2 regions of the Streptomyces sp. NBC_00009 genome follow, and region 1 is predicted to be linked to the other one. Evidence: predicted binding sites of a transcription regulator. Region 1 holds the regulator's gene; the other holds the start of a gene.

Region 1 (7,831 bases):
GCCGCTCGACTCTCTGCCGCCGGCCATGGGTGCGTGACCACCGGCCCGGCCCGCGCCCGCTCGTACCCTCTCGTACTTCCTGTACGAGGTCCCAGCGCGACTCCAGGAGGAAGTCCTCATGGCCCTTCTCACCCCGCTCGGCAGCCTCCCTTACCCGCAGCCCAGCGACGCGGCGAACATCCCGCAGCACATGCAGTCCCTCGCCGAGGCCGTCGACGGCCGCACCGTGCTGCGGTTCGCGGACCAGGCCTCTCTGGACGCCAAGATCGCCGCGCCGGTCGGCGGCATGCTGGCCTTTCTCACCACACCCAAGCAGTTCGTGTATCACAACGGCAGCGTGTGGTCGGTGCTCGCCCCACCCCCCGCCCACGGCGCCAACACCGGCTCGGGCAGCACCACGTCCGCCACCTACGTGGAGGCGCTCACCGGCTCCACCGCCACGACCGTCTCGTTCACCGCCCCGCCGTCGGGCACCGTCCTGCTCACCGTCGGCGCCCGCATCTCCAGCTCGGCGGCCACGGCCTGTTACGCCTCGGTGAACGTCAAGAACGGCACCACGACGGTGCTCGCCGCCGCCGACACCCGGGCCGCGATCGCCACTGGCACCAGTGCCCTCTCGGCGACCACCCAGTTCCAGGTCACCGGCCTGGTCGCGAACACGACGTACACCGCGACGCTCGCCTACAAGTCCGCGGTCACCACCAGCACCGCCACCTTCACCAACCGCTACATCACGGTCACCAGCATGTGAGGAGCCGAACCACCCATGGCCGCACCCCTGACCGCTTACGCCCTCGCCCGCGCCCTGCGCGGCGAGGGCGTAAGCATCTCCGAGCACACCAACTGGCAGACCCACAATCGCAACCACAAGGGCCCCTGGGGCCCGGTCCACGGCGTGATGCTGCACCACACCGCGGGCAGCAGCAGCCTCACCCTGTGCCGCGACGGCACGGCCGCGCTCCCCGGCCCGCTCTGCATCGGTCTGGTCGCGAAGGACGGCACCGTGCATCTGGTCGGGTACGGACGCACGAACCACGCCGGCCTCGGTTCATCCGCGGTGCTCGACGCCGTACGCTCCGAGCGCCCGCTGCCGCCGCCCGGCCCCGACGCAGTCGACGGCAACACCCACTTCTACGGCTTTGAGATCGAGAACCTCGGAAACGGCAACGACCCCTACCCCGCCGCCCAACTCGCCGCTGCCGAACGCCTGTCAGCAGCGATCTGCCGGGCCCACGACTGGTCGGCGGCAAGCGTCATCGGCCACAAGGAGTGGACGCGGCGCAAGATCGACCCTTCGTTCTCGATGGCGGGAATGCGGACACGGATCGAGGCGCGGCTCGGCCTCAGACCCGTACCGGCGCCGGGGCCGGAGCCCCAGTCGTACGAGCCGTTTCCGGGCGCCGCGTACTTCACCCCCGGCCGCCGCAGCGCGCTCATCACCGCCGTCGGCAAGCGCCTGGTGGCGGAAGGATGCGGACGCTACCGCGTCGGCCCCGGGCCGGTGTGGGGCGAGGCCGACGTCCTCTCGTACGCCGCGTGGCAGCGCCGGCTCGGCTATGTGGGAGCGGCCGCGGACGGCATTCCGGGGCGTGTCAGCTGGGACAAGCTGCGGGTCCCGCACGCCTGAGGAGGAGGTATCGATGAGTGATACGGGCACCGGGGGTGTCGCCGTCGAGCTGGAGCGGCTGCGGCGCAGTGTGGACGTCGGATTCGCCACGACCCGGGGGGACTTGGCGCTCCTGCTTCAGCGCGCCGACCAGACCGACAAAACCCTGGTCGAACACGAAGAACGCATCGGTGCCCTGGAACGCACGCGCTGGCCGTTGCCCTCCCTGGCGGCGGCCACGTCCTGCACGGCACTCGCGCTCACGGTGTGGCAGTCGCTGGGGCGCTAAAGCTGCATCCGCGGGCCAGGACCGGAACGACGCACGGGCCGGGAGACGCATACGCGCCAATCTCCCGGCCCACTCCCGCCATAGGTCGCCCTGGCCCCCAACTCCCCTGACATGGCTGTGAGTTGTGGATACATTGGCGTTCCTCCACAGCACGCCCACCCCCCGCGTCTGCACCCCCTTCCCCCCACGCATCGTGTGCCACCCACACCGCCAACGGAAAGGGCAGTCAGCCGTGCCTCATGTACCCCCGCATCCCTCCCGGCACCCCCGAGGCAGACGCCTCAGACGCGTGCGCCTTCTCGGTGTCCTCACCTCGCTCGCCCTGGCCGCCGGTCTCACCGGCGCTCTCGGCAGCCCGGCGGCCGCCTCGGACACCACCGCACCCGCCGCCCCGGTCGACACCGCGGCCTCCTACGACTCCTCCGCCCTGACCGCCAAGATCACTTGGGCCAGGGGTGACGGAAAGAAGGTCGTGGGCTACCGCGTCTACCGGCGCCCGCAAGGGCAGGGGCCCGACAGCTACACCGCCGTCAGCAGCACGGATCCGCTGGCCGCGACCACGTACTCCGACAAACCCCCGGCGACCGGAGGTACGTACTCGTACGCCGTGCGTGCCGTCGACAAGACCGGGCAGGAGTCGGCCTACAGCACGGCGGCCGACGTCACCACCGTGGACGAGACGGCGCCCGACGGGCCGATGTGGATCTCCGCATCGTCCGGCAGCGAGGCCAACTCCCTTGCCTGGGACGACGTTTCGGATGCTGCGTACTACGAGGTGTACCGGGCTTCCGAAGAGACCGGTGAGACGGGTGCGTTCACGCGCATCGCCACCGTGGAGTCGACCTCGTACGCCGATGCCGGCGCATGGGTCGACGTGCCGTACGCCTACAAGGTGCGTGCCGTGGACGTGGCCGGCAACCCGTCGGATTTCTCCGACGTCGCCCGTGCCACCCGCGACACCACCGCGCCCCTCGCCCCTCAGGACCTGACCGTGGCGAAGCAGGACGAGCAGGGGGTCACCCTGACGTGGCGCAACGGCGGGTCCGACGCGGTGAAGTACAACGTCTACCGTTCGACTTCCCCCTACACCGCCCCCAACGTGAAGGTGGGCTCCACGAGCACGCTCACCTACCGCGACACCTCGGGTGAGGCCGGGCTCGACTACGTCTATCTCGTCCGGGGCGTGGACGGCGCCGGGAACGAGTCCGCCGGTACCTCATCCGTCCTCGCCACCAAGCAGGTCGGCCCCACCACCGTGCCGGCGTCCCCCAACCTCAATGTCGCCTACGTAGCGGGCAACAAACTGACGCTGAGGTGGCTGCAGAGCCCGTACGTGCCCATCTCCCAGTACCGCGTGTACCGCTCGAAGACTTCGCCCGTCGATACGACCTCTCCTGCGAACGAGTTCGCTGTCACGCAGGAGACCTCCCTCTCCCGCACCGTGGCCGACGACGAGAAGGACTACTACTACTACGCCGTGGTGGCGGAGTCCGGCTACGGAGTCCTGTCGGCACCCTCCGCGTCCCTGCTGCCGGAACTGCGCACGCCCCCGCTGCCGCCCTCCACATCGTTCTGGAACGTCCAGGCGGGCGACGGCCAGGCCACACTGAACTGGTACGACCCACCCTTCAGCATGGACGATCCGCCTTTCGCCGGATACCGCCTGTACCGCTCGACCACCCCCGGCGTCACGCCGGGTAACGCCGAGGCGGTGTTCGACACGACGAGCGACGGCTACGTCGACACCGGCCTGACCAACGGCACGACGTACTACTACGTCGTCACCGTGCTCAACACCGACGGCGTCGAGTCGAACCTGTCCCCCGAGGTCTCGGTCACCCCGACGGCCTGATCCGGTAGCAGGGACGACGAAGGGGCCGGGAGGTATCAAACCTCCCGGCCCCTGACCTCCCGTCAGGGACCGGGCGTCACCACGAACGGATCAGGGAACGGCACAGCCGGGTCCGGGCAACGACGCTCGCCCCGTGCCCGGCGATCCCGACCCGCCCCGCACCCGCAAACTCACGCCTTGGGCCAGCCCTGCAGGATGGCCTCCACCACGCGCACCGCACCGGGGATGCCGGCCGCCAGCGAGGGATCGCCGGCCTGCCGCCGGAACAGGGTGTCCAGCTTCCCGACGGCATCGGCGAGAGTCTCCAACTCCTTCAGCATCTCAGCCAGTTGGGCTTGCGCCTCCGCACCCCGCTCGGCGGCGGTGACCACCGCTCGCCACCGCAGGGCGTCCAGCTTGCGTTCCAGTTTCCAGTGGTCGAAGTAGCCGCCGTCCCGGACCGCCCGTGAGCCGAGGACCGCCTGGCAGCCGAGCAGCACGCGCACGGCCAGCTCGCCCTCAGGGCCGTCCAGGTCACGCCGAAGGACGTAGTGGTGGTGCATCCGGCGCAGCACCTCCGCCTTGGAGGTCATGCCGCGCACTACCGCCTTGCCCCGGCTGGGCACGACGTCCTTCCACAGCGGCGCGTCCTCGAAGCACTCGTCACGTGCGTACTCGACCCGGCGCAGTGGCCTGGACTTCTCGTAGGACAGCGACGGGTCGGTCATCACCGGGTCTTCCAGGTCCCGCTCGTAATTCGACACATACAGCCCGACCAGCTCTTCAAGGGCGCTCCCCGTCTCCGCCGGCACCGGGACGGAGTCCTGCACCCCGCCCTCGGACACGCCCCCGTCCACCGGGAGGCCCTCACCGGCGTCCCCGTCCAGCCGCTCCAGCACGGAGTTCATCAACACCCGCGCCGCGGCCGACAGCTCCCGGGCCCGCACCGCCTCCGGATGCTCGGCCGCCGCCTCCAGCAGGCTCGCGGCCATCCGCCGCACCCCGCGCGCCAGCTCGTCGACTCTCGCCTCGACGTCCTGCGCACTCATACTCCTCCGCCCCCTCCCGGCCTCGCTCCACCGTCAACTCCCGTACCACCGACGGTCTTTGGTTACATCAATGCCTCACAGTGTGGGGCCATGTCCCCGGATCCGCATTGCGATCCATTAAGATCTCGTTCCTCCGGGGGCGGCCGAAGGCAGGTCGCCGCGAGACGGCTGGGGGGTTGTCTTGAGCGGCAAGAGCGAGAGCACCGACGACGGACCGAGACCGGCGCGCCGAAGGAGCCGGACCAGCGGTCCCGGGGCTCGGCGGCGAAGGCGGCGCAGCCTCCAAGTGATCGACTACAACTTCGGGCAACCGCTGGAGGGCCGGCATGGCATCTACCGTGACATCCCTGGCCTGACCTACGACCGTCGGCCGGCACCGCATCGCACACGCTGACCGAGGCCGGGTTCACTGTCGGCCGACACACCAAAGAGGCCCCGGAGTCCAGTGACTCCGGGGCCTCTTCGCGCGCAGTGAGCGCCCACGCCTCAGTCCTGCGACCGCTTGGGCCGCCAAACCACCAGCGCACTGGTCTGCTGGACCTCCTGGTAAGGAACCAGATCCCGCCGGTACGACGCATGCACCGCCGCCTCGCGCTGCTGCATCGCCGCCGCCGCGCCCTCCACCGCCGAGGACAGTTCGGCCACGCGGGACTGAAGCGCCGCGACCTGGTTCTCCAGTTCGATGATGCGCTTGATGCCCGCGAGGTTGATGCCCTCGTCCTGCGACAACTGCTGGACGGTGCGCAGCAGTTCGATGTCGCGGGCCGAGTAGCGCCGGCCGCGCCCGGCCGTGCGGTCCGGGGAGACCAGGCCGAGACGGTCGTACTGGCGCAGGGTCTGCGGATGCAGCCCGCTGAGCTGGGCGGCCACCGAGATGACATAGACCGGAGTCTCGTCGGTCAGCTCATAGGCCCTGCCAACAAAGGAACTCTGTCGTCGACGGCCGTCCATACGCTCATGCTCCCTTCGCGGCCTGGAACAGTTCTGCCCGCGGATCGCTGTCCGCAGTCGCCTTTCGGTACGCCTCGAGGGCGTCCTTCGCGGTGTCGGTCAGATCCGTGGGGACCGAGACCTCCACCGTGACGAGCAGATCGCCACGGGTGCCGTCCTTGCGGACGGCGCCCTTGCCGCGGGCCCGCATCGTCCGCCCGTTCGGCGTGCCCGGGGGCAGCTTGAGCGTGACCGGGGGCCCGCCGAGCGTGGGGACCTTGACCTCGCCCCCGAGCGCGGCCTCCGGGTAGCTGACCGGCACCGTGACCGTGAGGTTGTCGCCCTTGCGGCCGAAGACCGGGTGGGAGTCCACGTGCACGACCACGTACAGGTCGCCCGCGGGGCCCCCGCGCTCGCCCGGTGCGCCCTTGCCGCGCAGCCGGATGCGCTGGTTGTCCGAGACGCCGGCCGGGATGCGGACCTGCATGGTGCGGGACGACTTCGCGCGGCCACTGCCCTTGCAGACCTCGCAGGGGGTTTCCGCGATCAGGCCGCGGCCCTTGCAGTCCACGCACGGGTCGGTGAGCGAGAAACCGCCGCCTCCGCCGCGCGAGACCTGGCCCGTGCCGACGCAGGTCGGGCACACGCGCGGTGTGCCGTTCTTGTCGCCGGTGCCGGAACAGGCCTTGCAGGGCGCCTGCGACGACATGCGCAGCGGCACCGTCGCCCCGTCGACCGCCTCGGTGAAGCTGAGGGTGACCTCGGACTCGATGTCCTGGCCGCGGCGCGGCTGCGTGCGCGTGCCGGTGCCCGCGCCGCCCCGGTTGAACAGGCCGCCGAAGACGTCCCCGAGTCCGCCGCCGAACCCGCCGGCACCACCCGCTGTGCCGCCCTGGGGGGCGCCTCCGAAGAGGTCCCCCAGGTCGAAGTTGAAGGTGCCGCCGCCCGCCCCGCCCGGCCCCGGACGGAATCCGCCGTTGCCGAACAGGGCGCGCGCCTCGTCGTACTCCTTGCGCTTCTTGGAGTCACCGAGGACGTCGTTCGCCTCGGAGATCTCCTTGAAGCGCTCCTCCGCCTTGAGGTTGCCCTTGTTGGCGTCGGGGTGGTTCTCACGGGCGAGCTTGCGGTACGCCTTCTTGATCTCGGCGTCGGTGGCGTCCTTGGGGACGCCGAGGACCTTGTAGTAGTCCTTCTCGATGAAGTCCTTCGTGCTCATCCTCGACGTCCCTCCTCTCGCTGCTTACTGACGTCAGCCCTCGTCCGGGCCACCGCTCTCCTTGTCGTCGGCGGCAGCCGATTCCCCGCCCTTGGAGGACTCGCCCTTGGCCGGCTGGGCCCCGGGCTGCGGCTCGGCCACCGCCACCCGCGCGGGGCGGATGGTGCGCTCGCCGATCCGGTAGCCCGGCTGCAGGATCGCGACGCAGGTCGTCTCGGTGACGTCCGGCGCGTACGAGTGCATCAGGGCCTCGTGGATCGTCGGGTCGAAGGGCTCGCCCTCCTTGCCGAACTGCTGGAGCCCCATCTTGGCGGCGACCATCTCGAGCGACTCGGCGACCGACTTGAAGCCGCCGACCAGCTCTCCGTGCTCACGGGCACGGCCGATGTCGTCGAGTACGGGGAGCATCTCGGTCAGGAGGCCCGCGACCGCGATCTCCTTGACCGTGACCCGGTCCCGCTCCACCCGGCGACGGTAGTTCTGGTACTCGGCCTGGAGCCGCTGGAGGTCCGCGGTGCGCTCGCCGAGCGCCATGCGTACCTGGTCCAGCTGGGCCGTCAGGCCTACGTTCTGAACCGCCGAAGCGGTTCCTGCTGAAGCTGCTGCGTCCCCGGCCGGGGCCGCCCCCTCGCCCTTGTCGGGCGAGGGAGCGGCCTTCGGCTCGGCGTCGTCGGGGGTGGCGCCGGAGGGGACGTCAGGCTTCTCGCTCTCGCTGAAACCCGGGGTCTCCTCCGTCACGCGACACCGTCCTTGCGGTCCTCGTCGACGATCTCGGCGTCGACGACGTCGTCGTCAGCGGCCTTCTGCCCGTCGCCCTGGGCACCGGCCTCGGGACCGCCCGCGGCCTGCGCGCCCTGGGCGTCGGCGTACATGGCCTGGCCCAGCTTCTGCGAGACGGCGGCGACCTTCT
Region 2 (7,831 bases), 1.1 Mb from region 1:
TCGCGTAGCCGATGAGGTGGGTGAAGGAGATCTTCCCGCCCCGGGCGCGCTTCAGGTGGTTGTTGATGACGATGCGGTTGTCGAACAGCAGCTTCACCGGGACCGCGCGCACGGACGTCGCCGTGGGGACCTCGATGGAGGCGTTCATGTTCTTCGCGACGGCGGCGCTCGGGCCGCGCAGCGTCACGAACTCGGGGCCGCCGACGGCCTCGGTCGCGGGCTGCGCCTTGGCGGGAGCGGGGGCCTTCACGGCAGCGGCGGCCGGCTTCGCGGGCGCCGCGGCGGCGGGCTTGGCCACCGGGGCGGCCGGAGCCGCCTTGGCCGGAGCCGGAGCCGGAGCTGCGGCCGGAGCCGGGGCTGCCGGGGCCGGGGCTGCCGGGGCCGGGGCTGCCGGAGCGGCGGGCGCCGCGGCAGTGCCCGCAGCCCCCGCGGCTGCGGTACCGGCGGTGCCGGGACCGGAACCCTGTGCGGGGGCTCCGGTCGTCGGCTGGGCCGGGGCACCCGGCTTGTAGTCGGCGAAGAAGTCCCACCAGGCTCGGTCAACCGAATTCGGGTCCTGGAGGTACTGCTGATAGATCTCGTCGACGAGCCACTCATTGGGACCGAAAGCGGCGGCAGGGCTCTTGCCCTGCCCCTCTTGGTCGGTCGAGGTGCTCGAGTTACTGGGGGACTGTGGCGACACGGCGGTAACCGCCCTCTTCCGCTTCTCACAAGGTGATGGACAGCGGGAATAAAGGCTACGCCTCCAACACCGGGACTTGCAGACCGGGCCGGTCATCCGTCGCGTAAGTCACACCGGAAGCCGTGTTTCGGCGCTGGAAATGGCGGGAAACAAGCGGGGTTCCGGTTCACCTTGGGTACGTCCTTGTACGAGTGCGGCCCATCGGCCCGCACCCCGTGACGAATGGCACGGCGATCTTGTGCTTCCGGTTCGAACCCTACGTCAACTCTGAGCTCGGGGCAGGCCCGGAAGAGTGACCTGGATCCGGCAGCCGCGAGCCGATTCGGCCACGCCGATCCGGCCGCCGTGCAGGTCCACGGCCCACCGGGCGATGGCGAGGCCGAGACCGGTGCCGCCGTCGCTGCCGGGGCCGTGCGCGGCGCCCTTCACATGGCCGCCCCGGTTGAAGCGCTCGAAGACGCGGTGCCACTCGGAGCGGGGGATGCCGGGGCCCTCGTCGAGGACCTCCAGATCGAGCGACTCCGGATAGAGGCCGCGCCGTGCGAGCACGGTCACCCGGCCGTGCGGCGGGCTGTGTTTCACGGCGTTGTCGATGAGGTTGGCCACCACCTGGTGGATCCGCTCGGGGTCCGCGTGCGCGGTCAGCTCGGGCGGGGACACGTCCAGGTGCAGATGCACGTCCGTACGCGTGTGGGTGCCGGAGCCCGAGGCGATGCCGGCGCGCTGCGAGGCGACCATGTTGGCCTCCTTCAGAACGCCCGACAGATAGGGCCATACCTCGAAGCGGCGCGCCTTGAGCGGGACCACGCCGTTGTCGAGCCGCGAGAGGTCGAGCAGCGTCTCGACCAGCCGGCCCAGGCGCTCGGTCTGTTTCAGGGCGGTGCGCATGGTCTCGGGGTCGGCGGCCGAGACCCCGTCCACGACGTTCTCCAGGACGGCGCGCAGGCCCGCGATCGGGGTGCGCAGCTCGTGCGAGACGTTCGCCACGAGCTCCTTGCGCTGCTGGTCCTGGGCCTCCAGGTCGTCGGCCATGCGGTTGATGGTCGCGGCCAGGTCGCCCAGCTCGTCGCGCCGGTCGGCGCCACGGACCCGGCGCGTGTAGTCGCCGTGCGAGATGGAGCGGGCGACGGTGTTCATCTCGTCGAGCGGCGCGGTCAGCGAGTGCGCCACGAACTGGGTGATGAGGAGCGTCGCGATGACCGAGAAGACCGTGATGAAACGGAGCTCGGTCTGAGTGCGGACGGCGACCATCAGCAGTCCGGTCGTGATGAACACCGAGACGACGACCAGCGTGCCGAGCTTGGTCTTGATGGAGAACGGCCGCAGACCGCCCTGCACCCAGTGGCCCGCGAGGGGCCGGGCGGCCGGGGGAGCGCCGGGCGGGAGGCCCGGCGGCCCAGGCTCGTACCCGTCCGAGTCCCGTACGTCGGATGCGCCGCCGCTGCCGGTCATGGCGTCGGCGTCTCCAGCGCGTAGCCCACACCGTGGACGGTGCGGATCCGCTCGGCGCCGATCTTCCGGCGCAGCGCCTTGATGTGGCTGTCGACGGTCCGGGTGCCCGACGCGTCCGCCCAGTCCCACACCTCGGCGAGCAGCTGCTCACGCGAGAGGACGGCGCGGGGCGTGTTGGCCAGGCAGACCAGGAGGTCGAACTCCGTGGGCGTCAGATGGACGTCCTCGGAGCGCACCCGCACCCGGCGCTGTGCGTGGTCGATCTCCAGCTCGCCGAGCCGCAGGATGCCGCTCCTGGGCGTGGCCGCCGCGAGCGCCGCGCGCTCGACCCTCCGCAGCAGGACGTGCACGCGCGCCGCGAGCTCCCGCATCGAGAAGGGCTTCGTCATGTAGTCGTCGGCACCCACGCCGAGCCCGACGAGCATGTCCGTCTCGTCGTCGCGCGCCGTGAGCATCATCACCGGCACCGGCCGCTGCGCCTGCACACGGCGGCAGACCTCGAGCCCGTCGAAGCCGGGCAGCATGATGTCGAGGATCAGCAGGTCCGGCTGCCATGCCTCGGCCGTGTCGACCGCCGCCGGACCGTCCTGTGCCGTTTGCACGAGGAATCCCTCGGCACGCAGCCGCGCGGCGATGGCGTCGACGATCGTGGGGTCGTCCTCGACCACCAGGACCCGTCGCTGGGCACCCGGCGTCGCCGTGCTGCCATTGTGGGAGGTGTGTGTCTGCTCCATCGCCCCGCCCCTGAATGCGCACATCCGTGTGCGCTTGACGCTTGAATGATCTGGGTTTCGGCAGTCAGCGTACGGGGAGTTACCGCGAGTCGGCTACGCAGGCCTGACCCCGAGATGTACGACGTCCGGAACGCCCCGGACAACCGGGATCTCTTCGGTGCGGACCGACTGGAATCCGGCATTCCGCAAGGTTCCTTCAAAATTTGCGGAGGGCTGTGCGGACCACACGGCGAGCACGCCACCAGGCGTGAGTCGCGCCCGGCAGGCCGCAAGACCTACCGGTGAGTAGAGATTGTCATTACCCTCCGTTACCGTCCAGCCGGGGCCGTTGTCGATATCGAGGCACAGTGCGTCGTACGTCTCGGTCGATTCCTGGACGTACGAGACAAGGTCCGCCTCCACAATCTCCGTGCGCGGATCGGCGAGCGCTGACCGTGACAACTCGGACAGCGGGCCCTCCCGGTGCCAGTCGACGATCGCCGGCTCGCGCTCGACGACGGCGATGCGGCCCCAGCGGGAATTCGCAGCCGCGTGCGTGAGGGAGAATCCGACACCGAGTCCGCCGATGAGAATTCCGGGCGCCGGGCGGTCGTCGAGAGCGTCGAGCGCCGCGTCGACCAGCAGGCGCTCGGAGCGGCCGTCGGACGTGTCCATCAGGAAGCAGCCGTTGGCGATGATCTGGAGCAGCGCGCCGTGGCGCCGCAGTACGACCTCTCCGAAAGGCCCTTCGCGCCGGTCGAGGACGACGGGGGCGGTGTGGTCGGTGTCGTACGGGATGGGGTACGAGGTGGACATGGCGTCCATCCTGCCGCAACCGGCGCGACGCCTGGCCGTCCCTGGAAACGGAGTTGGGGACGCTCGTGCGCGGGTCCTGGGGATCGTGTCCCACGTGACGTCGGTCATGGACAGCGCGGTGCGGGTCGCGAAGTGTGGGCCGGGCCGGAATGGGAAGGGTGCCGCAGGTGGAGCGTGGCGTGACGGTCGAGGCCGACGGGGCGGATGTTACTTCGGGGACTGTTTCCTCGAGGACTGTTTCTTCGGGGACGCTGCCTGAGGCTTCGCGCCCCCTGCTCGATGCCGTCCCGGCTCAGCCGGCGGCCTGTGACATGACGCCTGCCGCTCCCGGATCCGTGACCGGCGAGCGCACCCCGCCCGAGACCGCCGGCCCCCGTCGCCCGATGCGCCCCTGGCGGTTGCTGCCGACGCCCACGGGGACGCCGTTCACCTTCGTCTACGCCGCCGTGCTCGTCGGCACGTCCCTGTTCGCGCTGTTCGCCGACCCCGGCGTCGTCGCGTCCGCGCTGCGGGGTTCCAGCACCGACGTGGCGCACCTCGCGCACGCGCCCGTGTTCGTGCTGGTCGCCAGTGCGCTGTGGATCGCCGGCGGGATCACGTCCCCGTTCGCGATCGGCTTCCTGGTCGTCCTCACGGCCCTGGAGCGCCGGATCGGCGGCCGGCGCACCGCCGGTGTCTTCGTCCTCGGCCACACCGTGGCGACGCTCGCCACCGAGGTGCCTGTCGGGCTCTCCGTGATGGCCGGGCATCTGCCCGAGAGCTCGCTGCACCGCCTCGACTACGGGATCAGCTTCGGCGTGGCCGCGAGCATCGGGGCGCTCGCCGGTCTCCTCACGCCCTGGCTGCGCTGGGCCGCGCTCGCCGTCGTCGGCGGAATGATGGTCGAGGACCTCATCGCGTTCGCGGACCCGATGACGAGCTGGGGTCACCTCATGGCGCTGGCCATCGGCGTCGGGACCTGGCCGCTGGTGCGCCGGTGGCGCCGCGCACCGGGACCGTCCGCAGTCTGACGCGTCACCCATCCCCCGGCCGCCCCATGGTCGTACACGTCACACACCCCCTCTGAGCTGCGACTTTCCCCTGCCCATCCACTGATCGCCGAGAGCGAACAGAGCCGGGGGAACATTCGGAGGCTCACGTGCATTGAGTCTCCATAGCTCAACTTGACTGCTTAAGGGGAGATCATGGCATCGACGTCCACACCGCTCACCCTGCCCGTGCTGCCGCTCGACGACGAGGTCGTGCTGCCCGGAATGGTGGTGCCCCTCGACCTCAACGACAACGACGTACGCGCCGCGGTGGAGGCCGCCCAGGCGGCGGCCCGTTCCAGCGGATCTGTGGGCGGCAGCAAGCCGAAGGTGCTTCTTGTTCCCCGGATCGACGGCACGTACGCGAACACCGGCGTGCTCGGCACCGTCGAGCAGGTGGGCCGGCTCGCCGACGGCGACCCCGGCGCCCTGATCCGCGGCCGCAGCCGCGTGCGGATCGGCGCGGGCACGACCGGCCCCGGCGCCGCCCTGTGGGTGGAGGGCCTCGCGGTCGAGGAGACCGTGCCGGAGCCGCTGCCCGGCTCCGTGACCGAGCTGGTCACCGAATACAAGGCACTCGCCACGAACTGGCTGAAGAAGCGTGGCGCCTGGCAGGTCGTGGACCGCGTCCAGCAGATCGACGACGTCTCCGCGCTCGCCGACAACTCCGGCTACTCGCCCTTCCTGAGCACCCCGCAGAAGGTGGAGCTTCTGGAGACTGCCGACCCGGTCGCCCGGCTCAAGCTGGCCACCGAGCAGCTGCGCGAGCACCTCGCCGAGCAGGACGTGGCCGAATCCATCGCCAAGGACGTGCAGGAAGGCGTCGACAAGCAGCAGCGCGAGTTCCTGCTGCGGCGCCAGCTGGACGCCGTACGCAAGGAGCTGCGTGAGCTGAACGGCGAGATCGGCAAGGACGCTGCCGAGGAGTCCGACGACTACCGCACGCGGGTCGAGGCCGCCGACCTTCCCGAGAAGGTCCGCGAGGCCGCGCTCAAGGAGGTCGAGAAGCTGGAGCGGTCCAGCGACCAGTCCCCCGAGGGCTCGTGGATCCGCACCTGGCTCGACACGGTCCTCGAACTGCCGTGGAACGAGCGCACCGAGGACGAGTACGACATCCAGGGCGCGCAGCGCGTCCTGGACGCCGAGCACTCCGGCCTGGAGGACGTGAAGGAACGCATCACCGAGTACCTGGCGGTGCGCAAGCGGCGCTCCGAGCGCGGGCTCGGCGTCGTCGGCGGCCGCAGGGGCGGCGCGGTCCTCGCGCTCGTCGGCCCGCCCGGCGTCGGCAAGACCTCGCTCGGCGAGTCCGTGGCGCACGCCATGGGCCGCAAGTTCGTCCGCGTCGCCCTCGGTGGCGTACGGGACGAGGCGGAGATCCGCGGACACCGGCGTACGTACGTGGGTGCTCTGCCGGGCCGCATCGTGCGCGCGATCAAGGAGGCCGGGTCGATGAACCCGGTCGTGCTGCTGGACGAGATCGACAAGGTGGGGTCCGACTTCCGGGGCGACCCGGCGGCCGCCCTGCTCGAAGTCCTCGACCCGGCGCAGAACCACACGTTCCGCGACCACTACCTGGAGGTCGAACTCGACCTCAGCGACGTCGTGTTCCTCGCGACGGCGAACGTCCTGGAGGCCATCCCGGAGGCCCTGCTCGACCGTATGGAGCTGGTCCGCCTCGACGGCTACACCGAGGACGAGAAGGTCGTCATCGCCCGCGACCACCTGCTCCCGCGCCAGCTGGAGCGGGCCGGTCTCGATAAGGATGAGGTCACCCTCGGCGAGAGCGCGCTGCGCAAGCTCGCGGGGGAGTACACGCGGGAAGCCGGCGTGCGCAACCTGGAGCGGTCCGTCGCACGGCTGCTGAGGAAGGTCGCGGCCCAGCACGAACTGGGCGAGCGCGAGCTGCCGTTCACCGTCGAGGACACCGACCTGCGGAGCCTCATCGGGCGTCCGCACCACGTGCCCGAGGCGGCGCAGGACCCGGCCGAGCGCCGTACGGCGGTGCCGGGCGTGGCCACCGGACTCGCGGTCACCGGAGCGGGCGGCGACGTCCTCTACGTGGAGGCGTCCCTCGCCGACCCGGAGACGGGCGCGGCCGGCCTGACCCTGACCGGTCAGCTCGGTGACGTGATGAAGGAGTCCGCGCAGATCGCGCTCTCCTTCCTGCGCTCGCACGGAGCCGAACTGGAGCTGCCCGTCGCCGACCTGAAGGACCGGGGCGTGCACATCCACTTCCCGGCGGGCGCGGTGCCGAAGGACGGTCCGAGCGCGGGTGTCACCATGACGACCGCTCTCGCGTCGCTGCTCAGCGGGCGCCAGGTCCGTACGGACGTGGCGATGACCGGTGAGGTGTCGCTGACCGGGCGCGTGCTGCCGATCGGTGGCGTCAAGCAGAAGCTGCTCGCCGCGCACCGGGCCGGCATCACCACGGTCGTCATCCCGAAGCGGAACGAGGCGGACCTGGACGACGTCCCCGCCGAGGTCCTGGAGAAGCTGGACGTGCACCCGGTGACGGATGTGCGGCAGGTGCTCGAACTGGCACTGGCGCCGGCCGCCCTGGAGGTTCCGGTCGCGGCGTGACGACTGTGTCCTTCAGCGGGCTCCGCCCACTGGGGCCGGATGACGAAGGCCCGGGTCCCCTCACGGGGCCCGGGCCTTCCGCGTCCTTCGGACCGGACGCGAGCATGGTGAGCAACTCCCGGTCCTCGTCCGAGATCTGACGAGCCCGCGCGAGGGCGCCCTGCGCGACCTCAACGACGGCGCCACCATGTCGAAGAACTTCGTGAAGCGGGACCGCCCGGCGGGCAGCTGCTGACCTCCCCCCGCACGAGCGGCCGGATCCCTGGGGGAGTCCGGCCGCTCTTCGCTCGCTCGCAGACTCAGCCGTTGGCCAGCGCCTGGAGCCTGTCGTAGGCGCCGTTGAACTTGCTGTGGTCGCCGACCGTCGGGCCGGACGACGTGTACTGCCACATCGTGTAGAAGCCCCAGCCGGCCGGGAGCGTGCCCGGGTCGGTGTTGTAGCGGGCGATCCAGAGCGGGTTGGTCGCCCCGAACGCGCTGGAGTTGCCGGTGCACTCGGTCCACCAGCTCGTCGCCGTGTAGATGACGGCGTCACGGCCCGTGCGGGCCTTGTACTGGTT

The links. The regulator HspR, encoded in region 1, represses chaperone genes until heat shock. The targets are predictions, from matches to a motif close to TTGAGNNNNNNNNNCTCAA.
Region 2: lon (endopeptidase La) is a predicted target of HspR. The motif match lies at 4,807-4,825, and genes of this name have one in related genera.

Annotation. Positions count from the first base shown of each region.
Region 1 covers NZ_CP108312.1:3,713,538-3,721,368, forward strand. The annotation lists gene OHA58_RS16705 (hypothetical protein) at 1-37, shown strand, start outside; gene OHA58_RS16710 (hypothetical protein) at 119-751, shown strand; gene OHA58_RS16715 (peptidoglycan-binding protein) at 767-1,627, shown strand; gene OHA58_RS16720 (hypothetical protein) at 1,641-1,895, shown strand; gene OHA58_RS16725 (hypothetical protein) at 2,185-3,747, shown strand; gene OHA58_RS16730 (hypothetical protein) at 3,918-4,775, opposite strand; gene OHA58_RS16735 (heat shock protein transcriptional repressor HspR) at 5,262-5,726, opposite strand; gene dnaJ (molecular chaperone DnaJ) at 5,731-6,921, opposite strand; gene grpE (nucleotide exchange factor GrpE) at 6,955-7,659, opposite strand; gene dnaK (molecular chaperone DnaK) at 7,656-7,831, opposite strand, start outside.
Region 2 covers NZ_CP108312.1:2,571,285-2,579,115, reverse strand. The annotation lists gene OHA58_RS11360 (multifunctional oxoglutarate decarboxylase/oxoglutarate dehydrogenase thiamine pyrophosphate-binding subunit/dihydrolipoyllysine-residue succinyltransferase subunit) at 1-682, opposite strand, end outside; partial or broken gene OHA58_RS11355 (ATP-binding protein) at 944-2,114, opposite strand; gene OHA58_RS11350 (response regulator transcription factor) at 2,131-2,868, opposite strand; gene OHA58_RS11345 (spermidine synthase) at 2,962-3,663, opposite strand; gene OHA58_RS11340 (rhomboid-like protein) at 3,813-4,673, shown strand; gene lon (endopeptidase La) at 4,848-7,271, shown strand; gene OHA58_RS11330 (lysozyme) at 7,571-7,831, opposite strand, start outside.